4 regions of the Paenibacillus algicola genome follow, and region 2 is predicted to be linked to each of the others. Evidence: riboswitches for the same ligand, from Rfam matches in the RefSeq annotation. Region 2 holds a riboswitch; each other region holds the start of a gene.
What was found. Region 2 has a riboswitch for cyclic di-AMP ahead of E6C60_RS11385 (C40 family peptidase). Riboswitches for the same ligand answer to the same signal wherever they lie in the genome.
Positions count from the first base shown of each region.

Region 1: it holds a riboswitch for cyclic di-AMP, as region 2 does, so the genes downstream of both, E6C60_RS00500 (C40 family peptidase) here and E6C60_RS11385 (C40 family peptidase) in region 2, are expected to answer to the same signal.
Region 3: it holds a riboswitch for cyclic di-AMP, as region 2 does, so the genes downstream of both, E6C60_RS00140 (ubiquitin-like domain-containing protein) here and E6C60_RS11385 (C40 family peptidase) in region 2, are expected to answer to the same signal.
Region 4: it holds a riboswitch for cyclic di-AMP, as region 2 does, so the genes downstream of both, E6C60_RS16865 (TrkH family potassium uptake protein) here and E6C60_RS11385 (C40 family peptidase) in region 2, are expected to answer to the same signal.

Region 1 is NZ_CP040396.1:96,997-104,497, forward strand. It holds gene E6C60_RS00460 (PAS domain S-box protein) at 1-534, shown strand, start outside; gene rluF (23S rRNA pseudouridine(2604) synthase RluF) at 553-1,257, shown strand; gene motB (flagellar motor protein MotB) at 1,354-2,184, opposite strand; gene motA (flagellar motor stator protein MotA) at 2,168-2,968, opposite strand; gene E6C60_RS00480 (hypothetical protein) at 3,165-3,458, shown strand; gene E6C60_RS00485 (4a-hydroxytetrahydrobiopterin dehydratase) at 3,502-3,807, shown strand; gene E6C60_RS00490 (c-type cytochrome) at 3,900-4,259, opposite strand; gene E6C60_RS00495 (GNAT family N-acetyltransferase) at 4,404-4,892, opposite strand; gene E6C60_RS00500 (C40 family peptidase) at 5,155-5,628, opposite strand; cyclic di-AMP (ydaO/yuaA leader) riboswitch at 5,632-5,771, opposite strand; gene E6C60_RS00505 (hypothetical protein) at 6,005-6,826, opposite strand; gene E6C60_RS00510 (M1 family metallopeptidase) at 6,837-7,501, opposite strand, start outside.
Region 2 is NZ_CP040396.1:2,456,080-2,463,580, reverse strand. It holds gene E6C60_RS11405 (LutC/YkgG family protein) at 1-261, shown strand, start outside; gene E6C60_RS11400 (UDP-N-acetylmuramoyl-L-alanyl-D-glutamate--2,6-diaminopimelate ligase) at 452-1,930, shown strand; gene E6C60_RS11395 (PQQ-dependent sugar dehydrogenase) at 1,994-3,142, shown strand; gene E6C60_RS11390 (four-helix bundle copper-binding protein) at 3,224-3,562, shown strand; cyclic di-AMP (ydaO/yuaA leader) riboswitch at 3,737-3,870, shown strand; gene E6C60_RS11385 (C40 family peptidase) at 3,875-4,351, shown strand; gene E6C60_RS11380 (2Fe-2S iron-sulfur cluster-binding protein) at 4,441-4,833, shown strand; gene E6C60_RS11375 (hypothetical protein) at 4,894-5,421, shown strand; gene E6C60_RS11370 (LacI family DNA-binding transcriptional regulator) at 5,444-6,496, opposite strand; gene E6C60_RS11365 (alpha-mannosidase) at 6,679-7,501, shown strand, end outside.
Region 3 is NZ_CP040396.1:26,818-34,318, reverse strand. It holds gene E6C60_RS00165 (small, acid-soluble spore protein, alpha/beta type) at 1-33, opposite strand, end outside; gene veg (biofilm formation stimulator Veg) at 192-467, opposite strand; gene yabG (sporulation peptidase YabG) at 709-1,593, opposite strand; gene rsmA (16S rRNA (adenine(1518)-N(6)/adenine(1519)-N(6))-dimethyltransferase RsmA) at 1,706-2,593, opposite strand; gene rnmV (ribonuclease M5) at 2,593-3,141, opposite strand; gene E6C60_RS00140 (ubiquitin-like domain-containing protein) at 3,245-4,474, opposite strand; cyclic di-AMP (ydaO/yuaA leader) riboswitch at 4,751-4,969, opposite strand; gene E6C60_RS00135 (TatD family hydrolase) at 5,176-5,940, opposite strand; gene E6C60_RS00130 (HD domain-containing protein) at 6,040-7,323, opposite strand.
Region 4 is NZ_CP040396.1:3,595,685-3,603,185, forward strand. It holds gene sdhA (succinate dehydrogenase flavoprotein subunit) at 1-664, opposite strand, end outside; gene E6C60_RS16850 (succinate dehydrogenase cytochrome b558 subunit) at 681-1,349, opposite strand; gene E6C60_RS16855 (LysR family transcriptional regulator) at 1,606-2,526, shown strand; gene E6C60_RS16860 (potassium channel family protein) at 2,638-3,303, opposite strand; gene E6C60_RS16865 (TrkH family potassium uptake protein) at 3,318-4,658, opposite strand; cyclic di-AMP (ydaO/yuaA leader) riboswitch at 4,739-4,883, opposite strand; gene E6C60_RS16870 (CPBP family intramembrane glutamic endopeptidase) at 5,200-6,858, shown strand; gene uvrC (excinuclease ABC subunit UvrC) at 7,008-7,501, opposite strand, start outside.

The DNA of each region.
Region 1 (7,501 bases), 2.1 Mb from region 2:
CTGGAGCGGATCAACCTGATCGTGAGTGAATTTCTCATTTTGGCCAAGCCTCAAGCCGTCCATTATCAAAAAAAGGCGCTCCGTTATATAATTAAAGATGTGCTGTCGCTTCTGGAAACCCAAGCCCATCTCTATGGGGTTATGTTTACGCTGAAGAAAATGGACCAGGAAATGCTCGTATATTGTGAAGAGAATCAGCTGAAGCAGGTATTTATCAATGTATTGAAAAATGCAGTAGAGGCGATGCCGGACGGCGGAACCGTGGAAATTGAAATTGCCAAGCATGCACAGAATCAAGTGGCTGTGACCATTTCTGATCACGGTATCGGCATTCCGGAGAAGCTGCTTCCGCATATTGGCGAGCCATTTATTACGAACAAGGAAACAGGCACGGGGCTGGGTTTAATGGTCAGTCAGCGCATTATTCAATCGCATCAGGGTACGCTGGACATTAACAGCCAGGAAGGAATCGGTACTACTGTGACCATTCGGCTTCCGGCTGTTCCCGAAGGAACCGAAGAAGAAACCAGCTAAAATGGAGAGGATACAACCTTGAGAATAAACAAATTTATTAGCGAGACCGGATACTGCTCCCGCCGGGAGGCAGACAAGCTGGTCGAGAGCGGACAGGTCACGATTAACGGAGTAAAGGCAGTCTTGGGCAGCCAGGCGGAGGAAGGCGATGACGTTCGTATCTCCGGACGACGGCTTCTGGACAAGAAGGAGAAGCATGTATATATTGCCTTGAATAAGCCAACGGGCATTACGAGTACGACCGAGCAGCATATCAAAGGTAATATTGTTGATTTTGTCGGTCATTCAGAGCGAATCTTTCCCATCGGACGGCTGGATAAGGACTCCGAAGGATTAATTCTGCTGACCAGCGACGGTGATATTGTTAACAAGATTTTACGTTCGGAAGGCAAGCATGAGAAGGAATATGTTGTTACCGTGGATCGGCCGATTACAGAGTCATTCCTCAAGGGCATGTCGAGCGGTGTACGCATTCTGGGTGAGATGACACTGCCCTGCACGGTGACAAGAATGACGGAGCGGACCTTCCGGATTATTCTGACTGAAGGCAAGAACCGCCAGATCCGGCGCATGTGCAGTGCTTTCGGCTATGAAGTCAGAAAGCTGCAGCGCATCCGCATTATGAATATTGAATTGGGCAGCCAGAAAACCGGCAGCTGGCGGGATCTGACCGGTGAAGAGAAGTCAGAGCTGGGACGGCTGCTGAACTATTCACTGAGCTGAGAACGCTGCTTCCCGTATACATGAACGCGATATCGCCAAAAGGGGCGATCGGCATTGTAATGTGCCGGTCGCCCCTTTTATCAATTATACCTGGAATTATTTCTCGTCCTTCGTATTCGTTACATTAATATAAGCGTTATTATCTTGATATTTCCGGATAATGGACACCTCAACGCGTCGGTTCTTCGCACGGCCCGCTGATGTATCGTTGGTCGCAATCGGATGGTACTCCCCGTAGCCAATCGGCATGAAGCGCTTAGGGTCCAGCGATTTATTAAGCAGCAGGATCTTCATGAACTGCAGGGCGCGGTCCGAGCTCAAGTCCCAGTTGGAAGGGTACTTGGCGCTGTTCATCGGGACGTTGTCCGTATGACCGGACACGATAATATCGTAGGCCGGAACCTGCTGCAGCATTTTTGAAATTTCCTCGGCCAGCTTGCGGGAATCTGTTTTAATGACCGCTTCACCGGAAGCGAACAACGCGTTGTCACGAATCGTGATCATGAGCTGGGAATGGTTCAGTTTGGTGCTAAGCTCGGTCGTCAAGCCGTTGTCTTTGATGTATTTATCCAGCTGCTGCTTCAGCTTCTCCAGCTCTTCCTGTTCCTTCTTCATGAGCGCTTCGCGGGCAGCCTGCTCGGTAGGCTTGGGCGCCTCTGTTTTGACATTGGTGACTGCGTTAAACTTGCCTACATCTGCAGGCTCCTGGCTCGGCTTCGTATTATTGTACTCCAGCACGCTGGCGCCGCCGTTCAGGACCGAGCTGAAGGCCTCGCTCATCTCCTGAAACTTCTTGGCATCGGAGGCACTCATGGCGTAAAGCACGAGGAACAACGCAAGCAGCAGTGTAAGAAGATCGGCGTAAGGCAGCAGCCAGGATTCATCGGCATGCTCTTCATGGGGCTCATGCCTAGTCTTTTTGCTCACCAGCCCCCGCCTCCTTTTCGCTCATTTGCAGACGCTCCGTCGGAGTCAGGAACACAGACAGCTTCTGATTGATCGCGATAGTGGATACGCCGGATTGAATGGACAGCAGTCCTTCAACCATCATCATGCGGATTTCGACCTCCCGCTTGGACATGCGCTTAAGCTTGTTGGCCAGCGGGTGACAAATAACATAACCGGTAAAAATACCGAGCAGGGTTGCAATAAATGCAGCACCGATGGCGTGGGCCAGCTCGTTCATATCGCTCATATCCGACAGCGCGGCAATCAGGCCGATAACGGCTCCTAATACCCCGAGCGAAGGCGCGTACATGCCCGCCTGTGAAAAGATCAGAGCCCCCGAACGGTGGCGCTCTTCGGTTGCATGAATATCCTCCATCAGCACATCGCTGACAAATTCCTGATCGTTGCCGTCAATAATCATCCGCATTCCATTGCGGAGGAAGGCATCGTCTATTTCTTCCACCTTCGCTTCCAGAGCAAGCAGGCCTTCGCGGCGGGTGATGGAAGCCCAGTCCATGAACGTGGAGATCAGCTCGGCCTTATCCATCAGATTCTGCTTGGAGAAGGTCATCTTGACCAGCTTGGGGAACTTCTTCAGCTCGGCCATCGGGAAGCCGATAAAAATGGTTGCTGCCGTTCCTCCAAAAATAATAAGGTAGGCTGCCGGGTTCACCAGTGACGTAACGGGGGCACCTTTCAAAAACATACCGACGATTACGGACAGAAAACCCAAAACTAAGCCTATGACTGTTGCGATTTCCATAGCACACCTCATCCATGAGAAAATAAGTAACGAATCCATTCGTTTACCCGCTGGCCGCCTCTTTATAAGGGGTGGCATGGGTACTACCCTATTTATCGTCAGGAAGGGCTTTTTTTTTTAGCGGTATTTTCCGGTATAATAGAGACAGGGGAAAACTAAGTGCATGATGAGGGCTTATCAAAGGAGTGAACAGTCAATGGGTGTGAAGCATGGTAGAGATTACGGTGAGATTCTTGCTGACTTTACGGTATCGGTCGGACGCATTCCGGACAGCTATGTTTTTTTTGAAATGGATCTGAGCGATTGGGAGCATTTGAACACGACCGAGCAGAATGAGGTCCATGAGGCCTTGGCAGAGGATTTATTTTATGCGCTGGGTACGGAGCCGGTAATCCCGGTAGGAAGCGGAGTCGTTATCCACGATCCGAAGCAGCATCGCATCAATGTACTGATTGGTGAGGAAGAGCTGGATGTGGTCTCGCTAATCTGAGGAGAGCTTGCTGGAATAGGAATTACGGGGGAGGAAGATAAGCATGCTGTACACACAGCAGGAGGTAGAAGCCCATCTGGAGAAGCTGGAGGGATGGGAGCTGGAGCAGGGGCGGTGGATTATAAGAAAATATACGTTCCCTTCCTTTATGAAAGGCATTGCCTTTGTGGATGAGGTAGCAGCGATCTCGGAGGCGTTTGACCACCATCCTTATATCACCATTGATTTCAAGACGGTTACGCTGCGGCTGACCTCCTGGAATGAGGGTGGTATTACCGCACTCGATATTAAAGAGGCACAGCAGTTTAACGAGGTATACGAGAAAAGAAGGTCCGCAGAGAACGGATAACGAGGGTCCATGGGGAAGATCCAATCACCACCTATACATTAAAAAAACACGCTTGGGTCTGCATGAGACCAAGCGTGTTTCGTGTGAAGCTATTATTTCTTCTCGGCGAGGTACATCGCCACATTAGCAATTTCCTCTTCCGACAGCGAATCCTTGAAAGCAGGCATGCCTGGTGGGCGGCCTTTAGAAATCACAGTGAAGAGGGCTTCAGCATCCAGCTTAGCGCCTACCTGATTCAGAGCCGGGCCTGCACCGCCTTGAAGCTGGTCTCCATGACAGGTAATACAGCTGCTCTTCAGTACGGCTTCAGCGTCTGCTGCAACCATAGTAACCTCCGGCATGGTCGGCTTCGCTTCTTCTGCAGCCTCTTCTTTACCTGGAAGCGTGAACAACAATACAAGAGCCAACGCGCATGAGAAGAAGAAAATGCCGCTCATGATCCATTTCTGCATCGTCAAATCGTCCTTTCCTATGTATGTGCATGTATTCCTATTATAGACGATCCTGTCGGGACAGCAAAGCAGTTGTGACAAAAAAAGCACAGACATGCTCATCTGAAAGCTATAATATCACAGAATCGTGACAAAATGCAGTCTTTAGCCCGGCACATATTCCATACAATAAAACTCGGCCATCCCGGAAGGCGTAAGCTTCTCATAAGAATCCGTAATGCCAAAGCCGGCCTTGCGGTAGGTGCGGATCGCGCGCTCGTTCCAGGCCAGAACCTCCAGATCTAAGGGGCCGCTTGGATAACGGCGCTTGGCCTCGTCTACAATGGCCTCCACAAATCGCTTACCCATTCCATGTCCGCACCAATCAGGGCGCATCCCGAGACCGATGCGAATGACCCGGTCCAAGGGAAATAGCTGTGCGAACCCCCATAGTCTGTCCTGCTCATCCACTACAGAAAGATACTGCTCCTCCCGAATGAGGGGATCGCCGAATTCCACGCCAAGCTGAACCATTTGCTCCCACGGGAGCCAGCCATAAATATTGTAGGGCTCTGGATAACGCCAGCTGCATACGTCGATTGCATGCTCAAAGGTCATGGGAACTGCTCGAAATAAAGGGTATGAGTCAATCATGGGAGGCACCTCACGGCAAAGGGTTGTTTACGCTTTGAAAATATACAACATATTATTTTCCAAAATGTGTTTCATACTCAGGGATACGGGTATTAAAGCAGTAAGACGCACGAGAAGATAAAAAGTTGTGGCTTTTACATATTTTTTTGTAAAATGAAAAACCTTTTGCCTTCTTCCTGCGTTATAGAAGTATAGCACAAACAAAAGCCCCGAAGAGATGTTGGCGCATCTGCTTCGAGGCAAGTCAATGACATGAATTGGATTAGTTGTAATTCACGGCGACGGCCTTGTACTTGCTCTCACTCATGACCCGCTTGGCTCCGACATAACGCTTGGCGAAATAGCTGGAGTTGAGGCTGGTAATAGTGACTCCTTTGGAGCTGGAGGAATGAGCAAACTTGCCGTTGCCTACATAAATCCCAACGTGGGAAACACCGCGGCCTGTCGTATTGAAGAATACGAGATCACCGGCCTTCAGGCTGCTCTTGGACACAGAGGTCCCCACCTTATATTGAGCGGAAGAAACACGCGGTAAGGTGACACCGAGCTTCTTGAACACATAACTTGTAAATCCGGAACAATCAAAGCCTTTCGTCGTTGTTCCACCCATCTTATAGCTTACGCCCATGACCGGCTTAATCGTGCTGGTAAGCTTTGAATCTGCGAAAGCGCTTCCGGCAGTAATGCTGAGCGCGAGCGCTAAACCAAGTGAGACTGCAGCCAACTTCTTCTTCACGTGAAAAGCTCCTTCCAAGCCTGCGAGGTTAGCTTAAGGGTTCGGTTGAGAAGGTTAACCTATGACCCCTCTGTTACAAGGTCAATTCACCCAGGACGGATCCCCCGTTTTCCTTACATTCGGAAATTCGGCTTTCTGAAAAATGTTAAAGTATTGGACTCAACGACAATATGGCTAGGTACATAAATGATGACATCAAGATGACAAATTTGTTACTATCACTTTCGTTATTTTAGCAGAGTATTTACATTTTGGCAAACAAAGGAACGATATTTAATAAAAAAAGAAACGGATGTCCCGGGAAGCAGCAAAAAGGAGCTGTCGCCACAAGATTCAATCTTGTCGGCAGCTCCTTTTTTAGTGGACCGATAACTTTTTATTTTGTAGATGATGATTTAAATACGTGATACTGTGAGGCCATTCCCCACACTTGAAAAAGGCTCTTCAGGAAATAGGAAGCCTGCTGCAGCAATAGGCCGATCAGGCCCGACCACCATAAGGACATCCCGCCGATCAGTAACGAGGACAGCAGGGCCAGGCCGCCAATGAGCAGGGAGAGCGGAAGCGCGCTGCCGAGGCGGCGCAGGAACAAGAGCAGGGCTGAGGGAGTTCCTGTGCCGGACGTATATCCAAACTGCATGTACAGCAAAGCCAGACGGATGATCCATACATACAGAAGCCATCCCAGCACCCAGAGTCCCGGCTGCAGCAGCGCCTGCGGATGACGGGCTGCTTCAATGAAGGAAGGCAGGGCCTCCGGAAGTAACCAATACAAGGGCAGCCCCAGCAGGATCAGCTCCAGGATATAGAACAGCGTCAAGGGCTTCCACAGCTTCCGCATGCCTTGAAAAAGAAACAGCCCCCGCTCCCCCTCGGCTTCCCGGTGAAGATGATACATCATTCCGGCCCGAATGCAGGGAGTCAGCAGAATATGCACAGCCGCAAGGAGAATCAGCATCCATACAGCACCGGAAAGCAGTCCGCCGCGGGTCAATGCCAGCTCTCCTTCAAAAAAATAAAGCAGTCTGCTCAGCTCATGCGGAGCGGGATCGGGGTATCGCAGCAGCAGCGGCACGACGATGGAGGAAATGAGGCGATACAGGCAGTACCCCCAGAGCAGCCGATATACAAACAGCAGAATAATGACATAAAACTGATCCTTCACACTTCCCCATCCTAAACCCGCGTATGTTCTCATATAATCCCCCCTACCATGACAGCGCTCCGTACAGCGTCTCGATCAGCTTGGTGACGCTCAGGTTCCAGCGTGTCACCTGCTTGGCCTCCATGCCGGCCTTTAAATAGTTGTTCACATGCTTGTTCTCAAGCACCATCGTGTAGTCGGGATCAGCCATCGCCCAGATCAGCGGGGAGGAGGAGGTCACCTTGAAGCGTGCAGCCTCGCTGCTGCCGTCCCACACCCGGCGGATCGTTTCTCCATTCTCAAAAGCGAACGTCACGGGCACCTGGTGAACCGGTCCTCCCCGGCTGCTCAGCGTCACTGTGGTCGTATAGGAAGGATGGTCTGCTGTACCGGTGGAGGCCCCCTCAATACTTTCCACGGCAACATCCATCATCTGTGCGCCATACACATAGTGGTCGAAATAGCTTTGCCATGATGATTCGGTGATCTGCTCTACAACCTGCTGGAAGTCCGCTGTAGTGGGATGCTTGAAGCGATATTTTTGGGCATAGGCTTTCATGATCCTCTCCATCGTCTTCGCACCGACGTGCCGCTGTATGTCCTGAAGCACCAGCTTGCCACGGGTATACACGTTTTGGGCATAATGCTGGTGGGAGCCGTATTTCCATGCCTCCTGCGTCAGGGAGGAGGGCTTGGCAATGGACGCAGCCTGGGCTGCCGTGTTCGGAG
Region 2 (7,501 bases):
CTCGTTACTAAATCCTCGGCGCACCAGGGTCGATCCGTCAGTTTGCTGCCCGCAGTGCTGATTGCGATTATCCCTGTAAGCCGGCTCGTGACCAGGCTGGGCGAAGTTCTTGCGGAGCTGGACAGTGCGGGACGAGAGAAACTTCCGGCAGGTATTCATTTCATATCCGGGCCAAGCCGGTCGGCAGACATTGAGAACGATCTCACCATTGGTGTTCATGGTCCAGGCATTGTGTATGCCCTGCTCGTTGATCAGTGGTAAATAGTTGCTTCAATTATACCGATATATTCATCGTGCCACATTTTTTAGGTGCAAAGAGCGAATTTTTGGGTAATGACCAGATATGCTCTTTTCTTGTTGTGAACCTGCAGGGCGGCTGCCGGGTATAGGCAGGTCCGAAATAGGGTAAACATACAAAGACCATCATCCTAGTTCCTAGTGAGGTTACGCCATGAAATTATCACGTATGATTGATCAGCTGAAGCTAAAGCGCATAACTGGGGACCTTGAGATTGATATCAGCCAGATTGAGATCGATTCACGAAAAATAGAGCCGGGCGGCATGTTTATTTGCATTACCGGTTTTCAGCAGGACGGACATCAGTACGCGGAGGAGGCTATCCGCAACGGAGCGGCAGCCATTATGGCGGAGCGCTTCATTCCCGGTGTACCACCGGAAGTGAGTCTCGTCATCGTGCCTGACACCCGGCGTGCGCTGCCGATCATCGCCAATGCTTTTTATGACAATCCATCCTGTGGACTTCGCCTGATCGGCATTACCGGGACGAACGGCAAAACAACCACCGCCCATATGGTGGAGCATCTCCTTAATGCATCCGGCCGCAATGCGGGTAGTGTTGGCACCTTGAGTATGACCTATAAAGACATTCAGGAAGAAGCCGTGAACACAACGCCGGATCCATTGCGACTTCAGAAATTCTTAAGAACGATTGCGAATGCCGGTGCCGAGTACGCGGTCGTAGAGGTATCCTCTCATGGTCTGGATATGGGGAGAGTGCTGGGCTGTGGTTTTCAAACCGCTGCATTTACAAATCTCGCCCACGATCATCTGGACTATCATCATCATATGGACGAGTATCGAGGCTCTAAGGAGCTGCTGTTCTCAAGACTTGGCAATAGCGTAGACGATATGCAGAAAACCGCGGTGCTGAACGGAGACGATGCTGCATCCGCATACTATGCCAAAAGAACGGCCGCACAGGTGGTTACTTATGGCCTCGGTGAAGACTGTCATCTTCGCGGCATTCAGGTCGAAAGAGCCGAGCAAGGCACCAGGTTCACAATTCAGACCTACACGGGGGATCAGTACCCTGTAGTATTGAAGGTTCCAGGACTTCATAATGTGTACAATGCTCTTGCAGCGGCTGCGATCTGTTCATGCGAAGGGCTGTCCTGGGATGAGATTACCCGAGGGCTGCAATCCTTTACAGGAATATCCGGAAGATTTGAGGATGTATCGACGGGCCAAGACTTTAATATCACCATAGATTATGCCCACAATCCGGAAGGGCTGAAGGCTGCGCTGCTAACGGCTCGAGAGTGCACTTCAGGCAAAATTATTTGCGTCATGGGCTGTCGAGGTGAAAGAGACCGATTGAAGCGTCCCGTCATGGCCGGTATTGCGGCTGATTTGGCAGATGGTGTTGTGTTCACTTCAGACAATGTATACTCAGAGCAGATTGAAGATATTTTTCTCGATATGAGGCAGGGGCTGTCGGAGCAGCATTTGTCTAAGAGTGAATTTGTCGCGAACCGTCAGGATGCGATTCTCCAAGCCATTCATTCGGCGAATGCAGGCGATCGGATTCTGATTACCGGGCGCGGACACGAGAAATTCCTCTACACTTCTGACGGGTTGCAGCAGATGAGTGATGCCGACATTGTTCAGTCTCATATGGTGCGGGTGTAAATGTTAAATACTGCCGGAAATCCGGCAGTATTTTTATTTATCGAAACAGAGGAGGTTCAGCACATGAAAAAATCCTGGATATGGTTACTGTCCGCGGCGTTATTGTCCTCGTGCTCATCCAGTCCGGTACAGGATGAGTCATCCGGGGACCAGGAAGCCCCTGTGGATCAGCATTCTTCCGGCAGCCAAGCGCCGAAGCAGAATAGTGAGCAGGAAAGCTCCGACGGGTCGTACACGTACAGCGTAGTCGCAGAAGAATTGCAGATTCCATGGTCCATTGCGATCTCCGGGAAGGATATTTACATCAGTGAACGGGAAGGACAGATTGTATCGCTGAAGGATGGTCATCGGGAGCGTCTTCCGGTGGATACGAAGCAGCCTGTTAAGGCGCAGGGTGAAGGAGGGCTATTGGGCCTTGTGCTGGCCCCGGACTTTGCTAGCAGCCGATTAGCTTACGCTTATCACACGTACGAGGAAGGCGGCGAAATGAAGAATCGCGTCATACTCATTCGACAAGAGGAAGAGGCTTGGCAGGAGGTCGAGGCGTTCATTGAGGACATCCCGGGCTCTAATGTGCATAATGGCGGACGCATGAAATGGGGGCCCGATAAGAAGCTGTATTTGACTACCGGGGATGCAGGTGAAGGAGAGATGGCACAGAATGTCGAGAGCCTGGGCGGCAAAATATTACGTATGAACCCGGATGGCTCGATCCCGGAAGACAATCCTTTTCCGAACTCCTATGTGTATTCTTACGGACACCGCAATTCTCAAGGTCTTGCCTGGGATGCGGCAGGGCGCATGTTCAATTCCGAGCATGGTCCCAGCGGCCGTGTTGGCGGGCATGATGAGATAAACAGCATTGAGCCGGGCAGTAATTATGGCTGGCCGGATAACATCGGGGATGAGCAGCAGGAAGGGATGGTGCCTCCTTTGCTTCATACCGGCGAGGAAGCCATTGCCCCTTCGGGAACTCTTTATGAACAAGAGGATATGCTTCTGATTGCGGGTCTGAGGGGAGAAGCATTATACCGCTTTGATCTTGAAAAGAAGAAGCTGAACACTGTACTGGACGGTGTCGGCAGAATTCGCGATGTACAGATGAGTGAGGATGGAGTCTACCTCATTACGAACAATACTGACGGACGCGGGACACCATCTCCAGGAGATGACCGCCTGCTGCTGCTTCAGCCAAAGCAAGAGCAGAAATGATTAAATTTGCAGGATCTGTTTAATGATAAAGGAGACCTGTCCAGGGCAGAATAAATCTTTTACAGGAAAGGAGCACATCTTATGTCAACCATATCACCTGAAAAGCTTCAGCAATGTATTGACGAGTGCCTGCGCTGCATGCAGGCATGCAATCGCTGCTACAGTGCCTGCCTGGAGGAAGAAGACCTGCAAATGATGAAGGAATGTATCCGAATGGATCGGGAATGTGCAGAGCTCTGCGCTTTTGCAGCTCAAGCAATGTCGATGAATAGCAGCTATATGAAGCAAATTTGTGAGGCCTGTGCTGAAATGTGCGAGGCTTGCGGAAACGAGTGCAGCAAGCACGAGCATGAGCACTGCCGTCAATGTGCGGAGGCCTGCTTCTCATGTGCCAAGGCTTGCCGGGAGATGGCGGCCTAACTAATACGCTATTATGAAGTCCTATAAACAGCCCTGAACACTTCCTATTGAATGTGTTTGGGGCTGTTTTTGTCATGCTCCAAGCCCTGACTTCAACCCATGACAAATTAGTTACAAAAATGATTGACAGCTTGTCCTTTGATGTACTACATTAAGGGAGAGAGTTACAAAAAATTCATTAATATGCCGAATTTCGATATAGAAAACGGGGGAACCACTGCCGGGTGAATTATTCTTGTTTGAGAGGGAATATAGGGGACCCTTAACCGAACCCTTAGCTAACTCCGTAGGCACCGAAGGGAGCACTATCTTTTGAAGAAGCTGCTATTGTCTGTACTAGGTTCTGCTTTAATCTTTTCATCGGGTGCGGTTACGGCATTCGCAGATCAGGGGCCGAAGCTTCAAGCTGAAGTGACTAAGCTTGTCGGAACCCCTTATAAGTGGGGCGGCACGACCGTAAGTGGATTTGACTGCTCCGGATTCATTTTGTACATATTCAGCAAGTATAATGTAGACCTGCCACGTACCTCCGCAGCCCAGGCTACCGTAGGTGTGAAGGTAGAGCGTGATGATTTAAGGCTTGGTGATCTGGTATTCTTCAATACGTCGGGCAGAGGCGTATCTCATGCCGGAGTCTACATTGGTAACGGTCAATTTGCGCATGCTTCCACCAGTAAAGGTGTAAGAATCAGCAAGCTGAGCGAATCTTACTATGACAGCAAGTACGTGACTGCACGCCGGGTGATCGACCAGAAGGATTACATCCAGATGGTGGGCGAAATCAGCTAAGCAAGAGGTATTATGATTGGAATCAGGGGCCTGCGATGAACTTCGCAGGCTTTTTGTGTATCATGGAGATATGAAGAGGGGGTGATTCCATGCTCAAGCGACTGAAGTCATATCTGAATCAACGCCGGAAGTCCGCTTCTAACCTTGAGCCGGAGCTCGTGATCACAACGGAGCGGGACGAAGAGCGCACCCTGCTTCTCATTAAATCCGGTGTGCAGAGGTCGGTAGAGCCGATCATCGGGGAGACCGTTCTTCAGATCGCGGAGATGCATCAGGTTGAATGGAACTCCTTTTGCAAACGTGGAACCTGTGCGCGATGCCGCTGCATCATACTGGAAGGAGAGGAGCTGCTCTCCTCTCCGAACGAGGCTGAGGAGGCTCGGCTCGATCCGGAGGAGCTGGAGGAAGGCTACCGGTTAGGCTGCCAAGTCAAGGTGAAGCAGCCCGGAGATATGACGATTCGGCACGCGCCTTATTTCTAGGAATAAGGAGAGCGCCAGATGCCGCATGCTATCTTGTATAACGGTTAGGAGGGAATGTGTATGACTCGAAACCTGCAAAAGGTGCCCTATGGATATGTCCCCCCTGTGGAGACAACCAAAGGCACACTGATCTATTATGATCCTTTTGAAGAAATCGGCAGAGAGCAAGGGCTGTCTCAAGCGGTACAGGTGAAGAGCGAGCAGGCATTTCAGCGGCTCGTGCTTTATCCACTCCATGAACAGACGATGAAACGAATGTATAAACGGGAGGGGACCTCCTTTTATAAAAGAGAAAACGCATTACAGGACTGGATTCAGGAGCATAGCGTAGGTGATATCGAGCTGGACGCCTGGGAAGGCAAACGGAAAAAATACGTCCCGATCGAAGCCGCCCTCCGCCACCTGACCGAGAAGAATCCAGCTCCGTATTTTCTGCTGGTGTCTGGAGAAACAGCCAATGCCTTCGCCTCTTATCATGTGTTTCAGGAGTGGATTGTCAAGATCCGCTTGCTGCTTCTGGACGAGCCCGCTTCACTTCATCCTCGGCTGCAGCAGTATGACAGCCGATGGAGCAGGATCACTTTATAATATCTAATGCCAAAAGTGATCGTTAGGCCGATTTCCGCGGAATTAGCCGGGTAGAAAGCATGATCGTTTCCACCGGTGCCCCCGGGCGATGCAGGCGCCGTTCCAGCGCTTCAATGGCCCGGGCACCCAGCTCTTCCTTGCTCAGCTGAATCGTTGTAAGTGTCGGAGAGGAGAGTGAAGCCCCCCACACATTATCTATGCCGATGACCCGGCAGTCCTCCGGAATGGAGTAGCCGTGTTTTTGCAAAGTCTCCATCCACTCCAGCGCGATATCATCGTTCGCCCCAATCCATCCGTCAGGACGCTCGTCCTCCGGGATCTGCTCCAGAGACTTCAGCACTTCATCTCCCCAATGACCTCTTTCGTAGGGCACCTGCCATTCCAGCAGAGTCGTGCCTTGCTGCAAAAAGTCACCACCCACACCTAATTGCACACCGATCCTTCGCTGCAAAAAGCTCGCCGAGCGTCCATCGTCGGTAATGAAGCCAATACGCCGACAATGCTGTGACTGGAGAAACGTAGAAGCTGTGGCTCCGGCATTCACATCGTCATGGCGAACCGTATCACACTGCAGCAGCGGCTCCTGATGATCCACAAGGACTAAGGGAAGCTGGATATCTGCCATTCGCTGCAGCAGCGGATATGGAAAAGCCCCCATAACAATGATGCCAATGCATTGATCCCAATGGACATGAGGGGCAATGAGCTGCTCTGCCGGAACGTCTGCAGGCGACAGCTCCTGCGGCGGAGATACGATTGCATGCAGCCATCCTCGCTCCTCACAGGCTGCAAGCATGCCTGAAAGCACCCGCTCCCAATAGTTCGGCTCGCCGCGGTTCTGCTGCTTCATGCAGATCAGCACGAAGGAAGACTCCCGGCTGTCATCCGGCGATTCCTGGTTGTCAGGCTTAGCTATAGCTATTGAAGTGCGATAGCCTGATGCTCTGGCTAGCTCCAGCACCCGGCTGCGTGTCGCTTCACTGACGCCTGACTTTCCGCTCAATGCTCTGGAAACGGCATATTTGGACAGGCCAAGCTGGTCGGCCAAGGTTTGAATCGATACTTTTCGTGACATATTCATTTCTCCTCTATGTTGATTCCAATTCTTCATGAAATCGCATTGACGTTTAATACGCTCCGAAGTACACTAAAGGCTAATAACGTTATGATAGTTGATGATAACAAAAATAACAATATATAAAGAAGGCATTATATGCTTTATACTCACTTCTTCAAGTCACGAAAGGACGGCAGCCTATGATTTACATCCAGCGGTTTATTCAGTTTTTGTCAGATAAGCAGTGGAGAGAAGGCATTGAGATTACGGAATGGACTATGCAAAAGGCTAAATACATCATGCCCGGGGTGTATGAAAGGTTGACGGAGCAGCCGGAGCTGACCTCCGTGAATCCGTTGAACAGCCAGCATGGGATTACGTATTTTCTAAGCAAGCAGGTGGAAATTCCATCTCACTGGCAAGGTGCAGAGGCTGCTCTTGTATTTGAGGCGGGTGGCGAAGGTCTGTTGAAGGTGAATGGAGAGCCGTATCATGGCCTGGATCGTAACCATTGGTTTGTACCGCTGCCTGCGGCGAGGGTAGGGACTGCACCACAGCTGGACATCGAGCTGTATGATCCCATACCGGAGCCCGTAGATCCTTTAAATCAGCAGGCGGTGATTCAGCCTGTCATTTCAGGCATTACGAGCCGGCTGGTCTGGGTTAATGAACCAGTTCAGAACCTCCTGCATTCCGTAAAAGTTGCGTATGAAGCCTGCCGCTATCTCCCAGAGGAGGATTTACGGCGTCTTCGCATTCACAAGCAGTTGACGCAGGTGATGGATGAATTGTATGGCGCTGCAGATGCAGTGCTGGCTGACGGGCAGCGCATCTCGGCGATTGAGTCCAAGCTCATGGACAAGGTACGTCAAGAGAAGCCGGATGAGGGCTTGAATGGCGTCATGCATATGGTAGGACAATCCCATATTGATATTGCCTGGCTATGGCCGGTCCGGGAAACGGTACGCAAGGTCAGCCGGACCTTTTCCACGGTTACCACGCTGATGGAGAAATATCCGGACT
Region 3 (7,501 bases), 2.0 Mb from region 2:
TTCCGACATCATGCTTCTTCTTCTCCGGCTCACTGTTGAATCCGCCTCCTTGAACGTGATGTGGGGGTGACCGTCCTTAGTATGCTCCCGTTCTTCCTCCTCATGCCTTCCCATTCATGGAACGAACAGCAGCAATGCAACCGCTGCGCAAATAAAAACAGCCCCCTTCGGGAGCTGCCTGCACACAAAAGCTATGACTTGATATAGGTGATCTGCATCTGGCCTTCTTCATCCAGAACGACGATTTCAACCGTCTCTGTCAGTATATCAGCATAACTGTAAGACACACGTTTAAAGGTTTGCTGGTCCTGATCCAGCTTTACAATGAATACAGAAGGGTAGGTTTCTTCCAAAACACCAGTGCGCTCAACGGTCTTGCGGCGACCTCCGTTAGCCCGCAGCGCAATTTTTTGCCCCAAGTGGGCATCCAGACTGCGTTTGATATCCAACAGCGAATTTTTAGCCATTGTCAACGACCACCTCTTTCCTTGTCCATTATACCTATCAACCAGAAGACTGTCAAATCAAAACCATTAATTATATCAGCAACAAAAAATCATTGTCAATAACTTTTTTTGGGGCGGAAAAGTCTCATGCGTTGAGTCCTTATTATGCGCAACACAAACCAGCTGTATGCATTCGGATGACCGAATACATACAGCTGGTTTGCAGACATGATACAGGTGACAGGTGGACAGAGGTGACTGACTAGCTGATCGACGGCGTTACTTTGAGCGTGGACAGATCCTGCAGCCGGGGAGAACCGATCCGGTGGCTGCCCCGGGTCTCAATGCCGCCCAGCCCCTGCGTACCGCTAATGGTGTTATGCAGCACATCATTCATATTCATCGTTTCCCGAACCGACGTATAAGCCGCCTTGCAGGCGACATAGACGGGGTCCAGGGCATGGATCAGCACCCGGCCTGGCGAGCTGGCAAAATTGGCTCCGGTTTGCAGCATCGCCTCGAAATGCGACTGACAGGCGCCGGCAATGACGATCAGCGCATCCAGATTGCGCTCATACTGGCGCGCGGTTTCAATCGCCCGCACGAAATGGTGCGAATTTTTGTAGCTGTCCAGGCTGTACAAATCATAAGGCTGAGGGCGCTTTAACACCCCGTCATGGCCGGTTATGACGACGATATCAGGACGCACTCGCGGCAGCAGCCGATGCAGCGCATCAGCCATCGACGATTCATGCACATAATGCCCTTCCGCCGGGACTCTGAGCTGCTGATATAAAGCGAGGCTTTTTTTTAAATACATAGGGTCTCCATCCAGATGCAGCACTCTGCCCGGAACATCAAAATACCCCTTATCGCTGCTCGATCCCCATTCATCCCGTATTCCGTCCAGCCGCCGTGCACAATCCAGCTTCAGCCGGGTCAAGGATTCCTTCGCTTTAATTTGAGCCTGCTTGGTGCGCTCGCTGACCGCAGGCCGCGCAGCAGGCACCAGATCGCTCAGGGGTGCATCCGCCAGCAGCCGGAAATCTGTTCCCTTGATCACCGCTGCGTTGGGACGTACCGACTCGATCCGGAACGTCACATCCCCGCCATACGACCTGCGGACGACCAGGTCTCCTAAATTCATTTCAGCATCCCCCCTGACTTCATCCTATGGGCGCAGGCCGGGAAAGGTTCGCGCCAAGCACAAATAAACCGGGGAGCATCTCCCCGGTTTATTTGCAGCGTCTTGCAGGTATTTAAGAAAGCCCAATCCCGGCTTCCAGCAGCACATCACTGAGCCGTGCATACTCCTCCATACTTAGCGTCTCTCCGCGGCGGGTCGGCTCAATCCCGGCCTCCTGCAGCAGACCTTCCAGCTGCTCCCGCCCATCCTTCGGGAAATATTTGCTCTTCAGATTGTTCGCAATCGTCTTTCTGCGCTGGGCGAAGGAGGCCTGGATCACCTCGAAAAAGTGCTGCTCATTCTTCACCGCAACAGCAGGCTGATCCCGAACCTGAAGCCGGATGACCGCCGACTCTACGTTCGGCTGCGGAATAAAGACGGTGTGCGGCACCGTGCAGACCAGCCGCGGCTCTGCATAATACTGCACCGCAATGCTCAGGCTGCCATAATCCTTACTGCCCGGGGAGGCTGCCATGCGCTGCGCAACCTCCTTCTGGATCATGACCACAATATTCTCCAAGGGGAGCTTCTCCTCCAGCAGCTTCATCATAATCGGGGTCGTTACATAATACGGAAGGTTGGCAACGACGCTCACCTTGGATACCCCGTCAAAGCGCCTTGCAAACAGCTCCTTCAGATTCACCTTGAGCACGTCGCCATGCTCCACAGACACGTTGGGATACGGCTCCAGCACCTCCTCCAGGATGGGGATCAAGCGCTGGTCAATCTCCACTGCGGTGACCGTACCGGCCTGCTGAGCGAGCTTCTCGGTCAGTGCACCGATGCCCGGGCCGATTTCCAAAGCTCCCTTCTCCTTGGTCAGATCAGCAGCCTTCACGATATTGTGCAAAATATTCTGGTCAATCAGGAAATTCTGGCCGAGGCTTTTCTTAAATGAAAAACCGTGCCGGGCAATGATCTCCTTCGTTCGTTTCGGTGTTGATATATCTTCAGTTCCCATTAATGCTTCCCTCCGTCTTCAAGCGTAGCAGCCGCTGCCTGAAATTCCTCCGGTGTAATTTGAAACATGGCCAGCCGCTTCAGCAGCTGCTTGCCATTGCAATAGCCGATACCAAGCTGATTGCCGATCTGCATGCGTCTTGCCGCCGCATCTGGATGCAGCAGCAGCCCCGCCTCAATAACCTCCTCCATGGAGATCAGGCTGTCCGCTTTATCGAACGCTGTATGCACGCGAGAGAGGGCGTGCCGGATCGCCTCAACAGATGCATTCTCGACACCGATATCGCCCTTGCGGGTCGCATCAGCCTCCGGAATAAACGCGTGCTTGCAGCCCGGCACCTTGGCATCGATGATTTTGCGAATCCGCTCTCCCGCATGGTCGGGATCTGTCAGAATAATGACACCTCGCCGCTCCTGCGCAAGCTTCACCTTGGCAATGACCGCGCGGTTTACCGCAGAGCCTCCCGTCTCGATCGTATCGGCCTCTACAGCACGCTTCACCGCGACCGTATCATCCCGGCCCTCCACCACAATAACTTCCTTGATCATGCTTCATTCGTCCTTCCAAAAAAAAGAAGAGGATCATATCCTCTTCTTAGCATCTCATTATATTACATAAATAGTAGCCTATTTCTCATGGAAAAGTAAAACATTAGTTCGATTCAGGCTTGACGGGTCCAATGACATACACGGTATGCCCGTTCTTGCGTCCGAAGTTCAGTGCTGCACGCAGCGAGTCGTAATACACGTCAATCTTGTTGCCCTTGATCGCACCGCCTGTATCTTCGGCACGGCGGAAGCCAATGCCCTCAATATAAACCCACCAGCCAATCGGAATGACGTTAGGATCTACAGCGATGGTGCGGCCTTCCGTAACACGCGTACCGGAAGCGGTCTTCGTACCGATGCCCGGCTGCTCCGAGGAGTACGCCGTCATGGATACATTCTTCAGGACCTTCTTATATTCAAAATCAATACCGGCTTTAGAAACGACGTTGTTCTGCTTACTCTCTGAGCTTGAGCTCGACTGAACGGCGGCCTTTGGCTGAACGGCAGGCGTCTTCGCCGAGGTCTTAGTCGTCGTCTTGGCTACAGTCGTTGGCTTTACAGCCTGAACGACCGGCTCTTCCTTCACCGGCTCCGGCGGCTTCTTCGTGCCGACCGCGATCACTTTATCCATCGTCTTGCGTTCGACTTCCTTGGACACCACTTGTTTGGAAACCAGCTGTCCATCTTCATACACCTTCTCAATATGGTGAATGATCAATCCAGGCTCTCCCGCTTGAACCACCCGGTTATCACCCTTCAGAAGCGAAGGGTCTGACGTCTTGATGACCCGGTATTCGCGGACCTCTTCTTCTTGTACCTGCTGCTTACTTACGCGAACAACGCGAATGTCGGAAGCCTCGGACAGCTTGCTGTCCAGTGCAGGAGTTACTTTATCTTCATCCTGGACGGTAATGCCGGCTTTGTTCAGCACGTTCTGTACAGTGTCCTGGGTTGTAAATACCGTTTGCGTATTGCCGTCTGCGGTAACTGTAATAGGAACCGCACGTTGAATGACGATCCGGTCTCCATCCTGAAGACTTCCGTTTAGCGGCATGGATATTTCATCCTGCGGCTTCAGCGAGATCGAATGCTCTTCCAGCACATTTTGCAGCATGGCCTCATTCGTTTCCACCGTGGTCACCCGTCCATCGACCACCAGGTGAATTTCTTTGCCCGACTGGTTGTGTATAATCAGCAGTACGAGCAGCGTAATGGTGATGGTACCAAAGGCCGCCAGCATCAGTTGACGCAGAAAATCATGCTTCCATCGTAATGCGTATGACATGCTGGATGATTGTGAATCATGGGTCTGTTCTGGTTGTAAAACGCCCACTGCTTCATCCTCCTTCATAGCCCCGCCCTCTAGATCATGCATGAGTGTATATGACGCGACTATAGCAAATTTGTCTCACAGAGTGCCCCGCTATAGATGTGCACCCTGCGTTACGCCCCGTCTATTCGTGCATGTGTTCTGCCACCCCCCTTGTGTATCCCAGGGTATGATGGCGCTCTCTCCAATATTCTGAATATAAAAAAAGCCCGAAAAAGAGTATTAGAGACTCTTCTCGTGGCTTTTCCAGCTGTAGTCTTGGAAAGGATGCACGACCGTTGCCTCTCTTATTTACGCTTACGGGGTTAGCTGTCGGGTTCGGACGTAAGAGAGACGCCCTATCTCGAGTCAACCGCTCATGGCGGCTGCCCTCAAATTCACCCCAAAGACCCGAATTGAAATCAAATACAGTGCTCACAGCCCTTATGTATAGTTGCTCGTTGACCCTGTATCGGTTCCCCCGTTCTCCATGATCTGGAGATTAAGCGAGACGGTTTGTAAATGAATATGCTGCTGGTGTCAAACCAGCGCTTCATAAGTACTGAAAAGATGATACTCTCTTTACATGCAGGTTGTAAAGCAACGTTCAACCACATTTTTTCTGATAAATAGTTAAATTATTGTAATAATCGGACCATTTTTGATGATAAAATCTTAATTCATCGCAAATGCTCGCTTTTTCACCGCTTTTGCTCCCGATTTCATCAAATCCCAAATCGTTCCAGACCATTTCGGGTTGTAATCTCACTAATTTCTTCCAGAGACAACCCCTTCAATGCAGCGGCTTGCTCTGCCACATACTTCACGTAAGAGGACTCATTTCTTTTTCCCCGGAACGGGTGCGGTGTCAAATATGGCGCATCGGTTTCCAGTAAAAGGCGGTCCAGCGGCACCTGTGTCAGCACCTCTTTAGGCTGTTTGGCATTTTTGAACGTAATAGGTCCGCCGAAGGAAATATGAAAGCCCATATGCAGGCACTGCTTGGCCGTTTCCCAGCTGCCGGAGAAGGAGTGCATGACGCCGCCCACCTCCGACGCTTTTTCCTCCTTCAGAATTCGCAGGACATCCTCATGCGCATCCCGATTATGAATCACGATGGGCAGATTCAGCTCCTTCGCCAGCTGAATCTGCTGCCGGAACACCTTATGCTGTATCTCTTTGGGAGACGTGTCCCAATGGTAGTCCAGTCCAATTTCGCCAATGGCTACAACCTTCCGGTGAGCGGTCAGAGAAGCAATCCACTCCAGGTCCTCCTCCTTCATCGCAATGGCGTCTACCGGATGCCAGCCTACGGCTGCATATATAAAATCATATTTTTCCGCGAGCTGCATCGTCGTCGGGATGGTCTCACGATTGAAGCCAATGTTGATCATACGCGTAATTCCCTGGTCTACTGCCCGTTGAATGACGGCTTCACGGTCCTCATCAAAGGCTGCAGAATCCAAATGGGTATGAGTGTCGAATAACATAACGTGTAAAGCTCCCTTCCTGTCGAAAATAAATCAGCTTGACCTTTTTATCCATCATTCCAGCTCGATGGACATGAGAAACCACAAATTCCCTGTGCACTACCGTGCAAGCAGACTGGTGACGTCAGCGGGCAATATGTCCCACACCGTTCTCAGCTTGTCCTCCGGATAGTATAGATGGGAGCGTCCGCGGTGAATGCCGCTGATGGAGCGCACAATGTCTGATACCTCGGAGATTTCCCGCAGCTGATCAAACCGGTCCAGCAGTAAAATCTGCTTATGGCTTGCTGTAGAGCCTGAAGGAAATTCATCATAGGGCAGATCGGTCGGAAAATCAACCTCCAGATCATACTCCGGATTCAATCCCGCTTCCTGAAAGGCGTGGCGAAGCTCGTCGATCGTCTCTTTGTCGATATGATCGATTTCTACATATTTATACAATCGGCGGTGCATAAAGCGGCAGCAAAGATCCCGGAGCAGCTCGTCCTTTTCATAGGTCCATTGCAGAAAAGCGGTCTGTATAAGCGCTTCATCAAGGCGCAAATACTGATTGACATCAGGATTGCCCTCAAACAAAGCCGGCAGCGGCTCTACCATGAATTGAAAAGGATATCGATCCCGGAACAGCTCCTTCGCCCGGCGGAATATTTGCCGTAATATAATTTCGGAGCTTCTCGTCACAGGATGAAAATAGACCTGCCAGTACATCTGGTAACGTGACATCAAATAATCCTCGACCGCATGCATGCCGGACTGCTTAACCACCACCCGATCCTTATAGGGCCGAAGCAGCCTGAGAATCCGATCGGAATCAATCGTGCCATAGTTAACACCCGTATAGTACGCATCCCGAAGCAAATAATCCATGCGATCTGCATCCAACGGGCTCGTGACCAGATTACTGACAATGGGCTTGTCATAGCTCTTCTGAATGACAGCAGCGACCTTGCGAGGGAAATCCGGATCATGGCTGGTCAGCACCTCATTGACACAGGTATCCTCTGTCAGGATTCTGCAGGTCCAATCCTCATGATTCATATGAAAGGCTTCTTCTATAGAATGTGAAAAAGGACCATGGCCCAAATCATGCAGGAGCGCAGCACACAAGGCAACCAGCCGCTCTTCTTTTGGCCAATCCGGATAGCTGCCCCGTTCAAATTGAGAAATAATCTTTCTCGTAATTTCATAGACACCCAAGGAGTGGGAGAATCGGCTATGCTCCGCCCCGTGAAAGGTCAGAAAGGAGGTGCCTAGCTGCCGAATCCGGCGCAGCCGCTGGAACTCCGGCGTGTTAATCAGCCGCCAAATCAAATCGTCCTGGACATGAATATAGTTATGAACGGGGTCCTTGAATACCTTCTCTTCCGAAATGGAACGTCTCATGCATATCCTCTCCTTCTCAAGATCAATGTGATGGACTGAATGTTGAGCTTTCACTACTTTTGACGCATAATGTAGAATAATGTCGAATTAAGTAAAATAGCGACTTCCAAATCGACAAATCTGAATATTCCCTTAAAAATAACAGGTTTTTGAACTTTTTGTGATCATATAAAGCTTT
Region 4 (7,501 bases), 1.1 Mb from region 2:
GCTGGTACACAGCACTTGCCGCTGTACCTGTATTAATAACCGAGTTGGTCGTTTTGCCAAAAATAATACCAGGACCGCCGCTGGCCAGAATAACCGCGTCGGCACGGAATGCGCGCAGCTCCATGGTGCGCAGATCCTGTGCATTGATGCCCCAGCATACGCCGTCGTCATCCAGCACGGCGTTCAGGAATTCCCAGTTCTCGTACTTCGTTACGAGTCCTGCAGTTTCCCACCGGCGAACCTGCTCATCCAGCGCGTACAGCAGCTGCTGACCGGTTGTAGCCCCCGCGTACGCGGTACGGTGATGCTTCGTGCCGCCGAAGCGGCGGAAGTCCAGCAAGCCCTCCGGCGTCCGGTTGAACATAACGCCCATGCGGTCCATGAGGTGAATGATGCCGGGTGCCGCGTCACACATAGCTTTTACCGGCGGCTGGTTCGCGAGAAAGTCTCCACCGTAAACGGTGTCGTCAAAGTGCTCCCAAGGTGAGTCGCCCTCCCCTTTGGTGTTCACGGCTCCGTTAATGCCGCCTTGCGCGCATACAGAGTGGGAACGTTTAACCGGTACCAGCGAGAATAGATGAACGTGTGCTCCGGCTTCTGCTGCCTTGATGGTAGCCATCAAGCCTGCGAGGCCTCCGCCCACAACAATAATGTTAGATGCCATTCTTAGGTCACTCCCCTTAGCTTAGAACTGTTTGGATCATATCAATCATTGCGGCAGCTTCTTCAAACTCCGAGCCGCGGAATGCATTCAGCGCCATAACGAACATTACGCTCATGATAACGAACAAGCCCATGCAGATGTATGAGGATACACGCTGAGCACGCGGTCCGACCGTGATGCCCCAGCTGACCATAAACGCCCACAGGCCGTTTGCAAAGTGGAACGATGCCGACACGATCCCGATCACGTACAGGACGAAGATCAGCGGATTGGTAACCATCTCATGCATGGCAGCTCCCAGCTCTTCATGCGTAATCTTGCCGATGGCCACCTGGAAGCGGGTGTCGTACATATGCCAGATGACAAACACAAACGTGATGACGCCCGTAATCCGCTGCAGCGTAAAGCGAATATTGCGGGAGTAGTTGTATCGGTCGATGTTGTTGTTCGCCTGATAGGCAATGTACAAGCCGTAAACTCCATGGTACAGCAGCGGCAGCCAGATCAGAAACGTTTCTAGGAACAGAACCAGCGGCATGCTGTTCAACAGGTTAACCGCCTTGTCGAATCCCTCTTTCCCTCTTTCATACGCTTGATAGTTCGTCAGCAGGTGCTCGATTAAAAAAGCGCCGAGCGGGATGACCCCTAGCAAGGAATGCAGCTTTCTGGAATAATACCCTTTCATCAGTGGACGTTCCCCTTTCATTGTGTATAGCGTTTTCATGAATCAAATCACTGTGAGGTAGTAACCCATCTTTCATGATACAGCATAATGCGATCTGTTTGTGACATGATTCTACAAAACAGGGCAGACTGCGAACATCATGTGTCACATTTTATGTTACTCCTTTTTTTCTTATAATGGAATTGCAATATAATTATTAAACGTTATAATATACACGCATAACGAGACGTTACCCATTTATAAGGAAGTGAAACCCTTGTTCGATGAACTGGATGTATTTGCTGTTGTGGTAGAACAGAGCAGCCTGAACAAAGCCTCCAAGCTGCTGAATCTGTCCCAGCCCGCCCTCTCCCGCAAGATTGCCAAGCTGGAGGACGAGCTGGGGGTACAGCTGTTTAACCGGCGCGGCAAGCGGCTGGAGCTGACCTCCATCGGACAGCTGGCGTACACTTACGCCCTGGAACAGCGGCAGAACCAGCTTCGCTTCATGCAGACCCTGGCTCACTACCGCGAGGGAGAACAGATCACAATTACCCTGGGAGCCAGCCTCACGACTCTTCAAACAACGCTGCCCCCCTTGGTGAACGCCTTCATGGAGCGCCATCCTTCGGCGGAGATCAAGCTCATTACCGGCAAAACGCATGAAATCGTGTCCTCCGTGCGGGACAAACGGGTCGATGTGGGAATTGTCGCTTCCTCCATCTCCCAGGCGGGCCTTAATTGCATTCCGCTCTTTGACGACCACCTGGAGCTGGTACTGCCTGAGGGCCATCCGCTGGCTGATGCGCCCGAGGTGGGCATCGAGCAGCTGCAGGGGCTGCCGATGATCATCTTCTCGACCGGCACCTGGTACCGCAAGCTGACCGATGATCTGTTTCATCGGTGGGGCATTATGCCGGACATCCGCATGGAGATTGATTCCTTTGAAGCAATTGTCCGGCTCCTGCCCACCTGCAAAGCCGCCGCACTGCTTCCCAAGTCATACCTTCGGCCGCAGCTGCTGGCCGACAACGGACTTGTAGATATCCATATTCCGGTCCTCATCGAGACCCGGCGCACCACCAGCCTTATCTACGGTGAAGCCTCCGAGCTTAGCAGCGCGGCCAGCCGCTGGATTGCAGAGACCGAAGCACTGTTCCGCAAGCTCGCGGAAGAGCGGCGGCAAGCCGGTAACTAGTGCTTCACCGCTTTCCTTGCTGAACGACAATAGGCAGACGGGACAGAGTATTCTGTCCCGCCTGCCTATTTCACATACTGCTTCATGCCCGGCCTGGCCCGCAGGCTTCACCTAGGTGTTAACGACTTCACCTTCAAAGCGGTCAATATTATTCTTAGTTCCGATGACGACCATTATATCTCCCGCCTTGAGGACGTCCATCGCCGTCGGCGCCACAATAATACCCTTATGCTGATTGAGAGCCACGACGCTCACTCCGTATCGCGTCCGGGTGTTCAGCTCGCTGAGCGTTTTGCCATCCATGCATTCGGTTACGGTCATCTCCACCAGCAAATAATCCTTCGACAGCTCCATATAGTCCACCAGATTGGGAGTCACGAGCTGATGCGCGACCCGGATGCCCATATCCCGCTCCGGAAAAATCACGCGATCCACGCCCAGCTTATCCAGAGCCCTTCCGTGCAGCACCGAGATCGCTTTGGCTACGACCGTCTTCACACCAAGCTCCTTGAGCTGAATTGCCGTCAGGATGCTCGTCTGGATATCATCGCCGATGGCCACAATCCCGCAGTCAAAGTTTCGGATGCCTAGCGATTTCAGCACCTCTTCATCCGTAGCATCCGCAACAACGGTATGTGTCAGCAGATCGCTCATATCCTCCACAATCTCTTCGTCCCGGTCCACGCCCAGCACCTCATAGCCAAGGTCCATCAGCTCCAGCGCCAGACTGGCGCCGAAGCGACCAAGGCCGATCACCGCAAACTGTTTTGGTTTCATGTCCTTCTATCCCCTTATCCAATAATCATTTTGCCTTCCGGATACCGGTACAGCTCTTTTCCCTTCTTCGGCCCGAGCGCGAATACGAGTGTCAGCAGGCCGACCCGGCCCGCAAACATGGTCACCGTAATCAGTACCTTGCCGAGCAGGGACAGCTCGGGCGTCAGTCCCATGGACAATCCTACCGTAGAAAATGCCGAGGCCGTTTCAAACAGAATCGCCAAAAAGCTCGCATCCTCCGTTGTAGACAGCACCATAGCCACTGCTACAATAAACAGCAGAGCCAGCAGAGAGACCGTCAGTGCCTTAAAGATCCGCTCCTGCGCCAGCCGGTGACGGAACAGCACGATATCATCACGTCCGCGAATCATCGAAATGACGGCACCGATCATAATCGTAAAGGTCGTCGTCTTGATTCCCCCGCCCGCCGATCCCGGCGATGCTCCAATAAACATAAGAATAATGATAAAAAACTGAGTGGCCTGGCGCAAATCCGGAATATTCAAGGTGTTGGCCCCTGCCGTCCGCGGCGTGACGGACTGGAACAAGGAGCCCCACAGCTTGCCGTCCCAGCCCAGTGCGCCCAGCGTTTTGACATTCGTAAATTCAAATATAAATATAATGACCGTACCGATCACAATCAGCGCTCCCGTCATGGACAGCACCACCTTGGAGTGCAGGGACAGCTTCCGCCGGGTTTTATAATCTACGATTTCTGACATTACAATAAAACCGATTCCGCCGGATATAATAAGAAATAGGCTCGTAAGATTAACAAAAGGATCACTCACATAACCCGTCAGGCTTCTGAAATCTCCGAACAGATCAAAGCCCGCATTGTTAAACAGGCTGATCGCGTGGAAAACGGCAAAATAGGCCGCTTTGCCCAAGGGCATATCGAATGCCCATCTGGCCGTATAAATGATTACAGCCACCCCTTCAATATACAAGGAGTACAGCAGCACTCTTCGGATCAGCCGCACGATCCCTTCCATAGCGGTCTGATTCATGGCCTCCTGCAGGATCAGCCGATCCTTGAGCGAGATTCGGCGCTTGAGAACCAGCGCAATCAAGGTAGCCATCGTCATAAAGCCCAGGCCGCCTACTTGTATCATACACATAATGACGATTTCCCCAAACGTGCTGAAGAACGTTTCTGTATCCACAACGACAAGACCCGTAACGCAGGTTGCAGAGGTGGCCGTAAACAAGGCATCCATAAATCCGAGCCCTTCCCCGCTTTCGCTGGCTATGGGAAGCATCAGCAGAAAAGCCCCCGTCAAAATAATGGCACTAAAGCCCGCAACCAGAAACTGCGGCGGGGACAAGCGGAGCCATTTCAGCTTCCATTTCAACTTCCGTTTCACTTTGCTCACCTCTTAAAAATGGCACATAAAAAAGACACTGGAAATCCAATGCCTTTTTATCGCGTTTGGGTCCCTGTGCACACAGCCTACGAGGTTAGCTGACGGATTCGGGCATATCACAGGCTGCCCTATTCGCTTCTCCTGCAAAAAGCGAAATTCACCCCAATTACATGGTTCCCCCGTTTTCTTATCGAAACTCGGCTGATCTATTCAATTATCGTCATGACGTTCTGACATGATGTGATTATAACGCATGCAGCCAGGGAATATCCAAAACCGTTTTTGACGGAAATCCATGTAAAAAGGTTCAAATTAGCCATATTCCAGAATCACAGCATCCCCTTTTCTGAGGTTTTCGAAATCTTTCCCGTGTTTTCAGTTTTTTTCAAGCTATTTGAAGGTTTCCTTCCTTGGACCATGCGCCCTTATTTGTGCTCCCGGCATCCCAGCCTATATACTTCTAAATAACAAAGCCTTCAACAGAGTCACCAATCTGAAAAATCCATTTCGCAATATAAGGAGGGACATCATGAATCGGTCAGGCTCCCCGCTGGTCCTTAGGCCAGATTTCAAGCCCTTGCTCCTGATGGCTTTGGCCGGCTGTATACTGTTTCTCGCCCTGCAGGTGTACCCTGCACTATATTCCGGGGCGTCAACCCCCCAGCCCATCGACAAATCCGAAGCAGCAGCGGCGGCACAGCGCTTTTATACCGAACAGATGACGCTCAGTCCCGGCAGCAGCCAAGAGCCCTTAGTGACATATACTGCGCGCTCTGAGCTTTACGGCTACCTGATGAAGGAGAAGCTGGTGCAGCTCTATGACGAACAATTCAAGGAGAAATATCCTTATGAGCTGTACCGGGTCACTCTCGATCAAGGAAATAGCAACGCCATCCATGTCGATGTCAATATGCATACCGGAGCGATCGCCGGCTTCACCTACGATTCGCAGGACTCCGGCTATGAGGGCGCCATGCTGCAGGAGGGCCGGGCGCAGCGGCAGCTGCTGCTCCTGCTCGAAGGAGAGCTGACGCTTGCGGAGAAGCAGGCTTTAGCTGCCCCTTGGGTACAGCGCGCAGGCTATGATCCCGAGCAGCTGACGATGGTCACAGGCAAACGTGAGCCCGGGCTGATCTACCGGGACCCTGATGCTAAGGCCGGGGATGCGATGCTGCAGCTTGCCTTTACTTTTGAGAATGGACAGCTTCGTTCTTTCGAGCCGGCTTTTGCCGCTCCTGAATCTCATCTGGCTTATGTCGATCAGCAGACCATGGCTGCGGTGCTGCTTACCTTGCTGGGCTACGGGCTGTTCACCCTTCTCCTAGGCATCCTGGCCGTCATTTACAGCGTCAGAACCCGGATGTACATCTCCTGGAAGCGAGGCGTTCTGCTTGCAGTCATCGTGTTTGTAACGCAAATGCTCAATGTGTACAATATGCTGCCGTCCTATGAAGCTCAAGGGATGTCGGAGACCATGATCGGCGGGCGGCTTCTCTTCTATGCCGGCTACTCCCTGGTCTTTTCGGCCCTGGTCTACTTCTCTCTTGCCGGGGGAACAGGGCTGTGGCTCAAAGAGGATGGCTTGAATCCTTTTCCCGAGGTCCGTGAGACCGGTTATGGCCGCTATGTATTGCAGAGCATGAAGCTGGGTTATGTATGGGCGTTTATCTTGATGGGCGTGCAATCAATGATTTTTGTCGTTCTCGGGCTGACACTGAACACATGGTCAACCATTGACGCCAGCCAATCTCCCTACAATATGCTGTATCCGTGGCTGTTCCCTCTGATGGCATGGTTTGCCGGCATCATGGAAGAAACCGTATACCGCCTGTTTGGCATTAAGATGCTGTCCAAGATATTCCGGAGCACGCTGGCCGCAAGTCTGATTTCGTCCCTGATTTGGGCGCTGGGGCATACGCTGTATCCTATTTTCCCAATCATATCAAGGCCGATCGAGCTCATCGTTATCGGTTTACTGTTCAGCTTTATCTTTCTGCGGTATGGATATTTGGCGGTCATGTTCTCCCATATCGTCTTTAACAGCATCCTGATGGGCTTCAGCCTGGCGATGATGAATGGAACAGGGAACCTGCTCACAGGCATCTTCTACATGCTGCTGCCAGCCATCGTGGGGTATCTGATCCATGTCTTCCATCGTCCGAGGATCCTTCCCGGCCCCGCAGCATAAAGCGATTCATACAGCACTGCGATGACACTATAAAAGAGGCTTTCTCTTTGAATCAACCCAAATAAAGACATGGAGGAGCTGGGCTAACCGCCCTGACTCTTCCATGTCTTTATTATTAATCTTGCTTTTGCGAGGAGAATTCATCCTCTCTATTCGTTTCCGCCATCGGTCTGCATCTCGTCATTCAACGCCTTCAGAATCTGCCTCGCCAGCTTGTCGCCAATCGATATCGGGCGGAAATCCTCAATACTGGCTTCCTTGATCTTCTTCACCGAGCCGAAATGCTTCAGCAGCAGCTTGCGCCGCTTCTCGCCAATGCCGGGAATGGCATCCAGCTTCGAGGTGACCATCGACTTGCCCCGCTGCTCGCGGTGAAATGAGATGGCGAACCGGTGCACCTCATCCTGAATGCGCTGCAGGAGATAGAACTCCTGGCTGTCCCGCGGCAGCGAGACTGGCTCCGGCGGGTCACCGACCATCAGCTGAGCTGTCTTATGCTTGGCATCCTTGACCAGACCACAGACCGGGATAAAGAGCCCCAGCTCGTTCTGCAAAATGTCAGACGCTGCCGAGATCTGCCCTCTGCCACCGTCCACAACGATCAGATCCGGCATGGCAAGATTCTCCTTCAGCACTCGTTCAT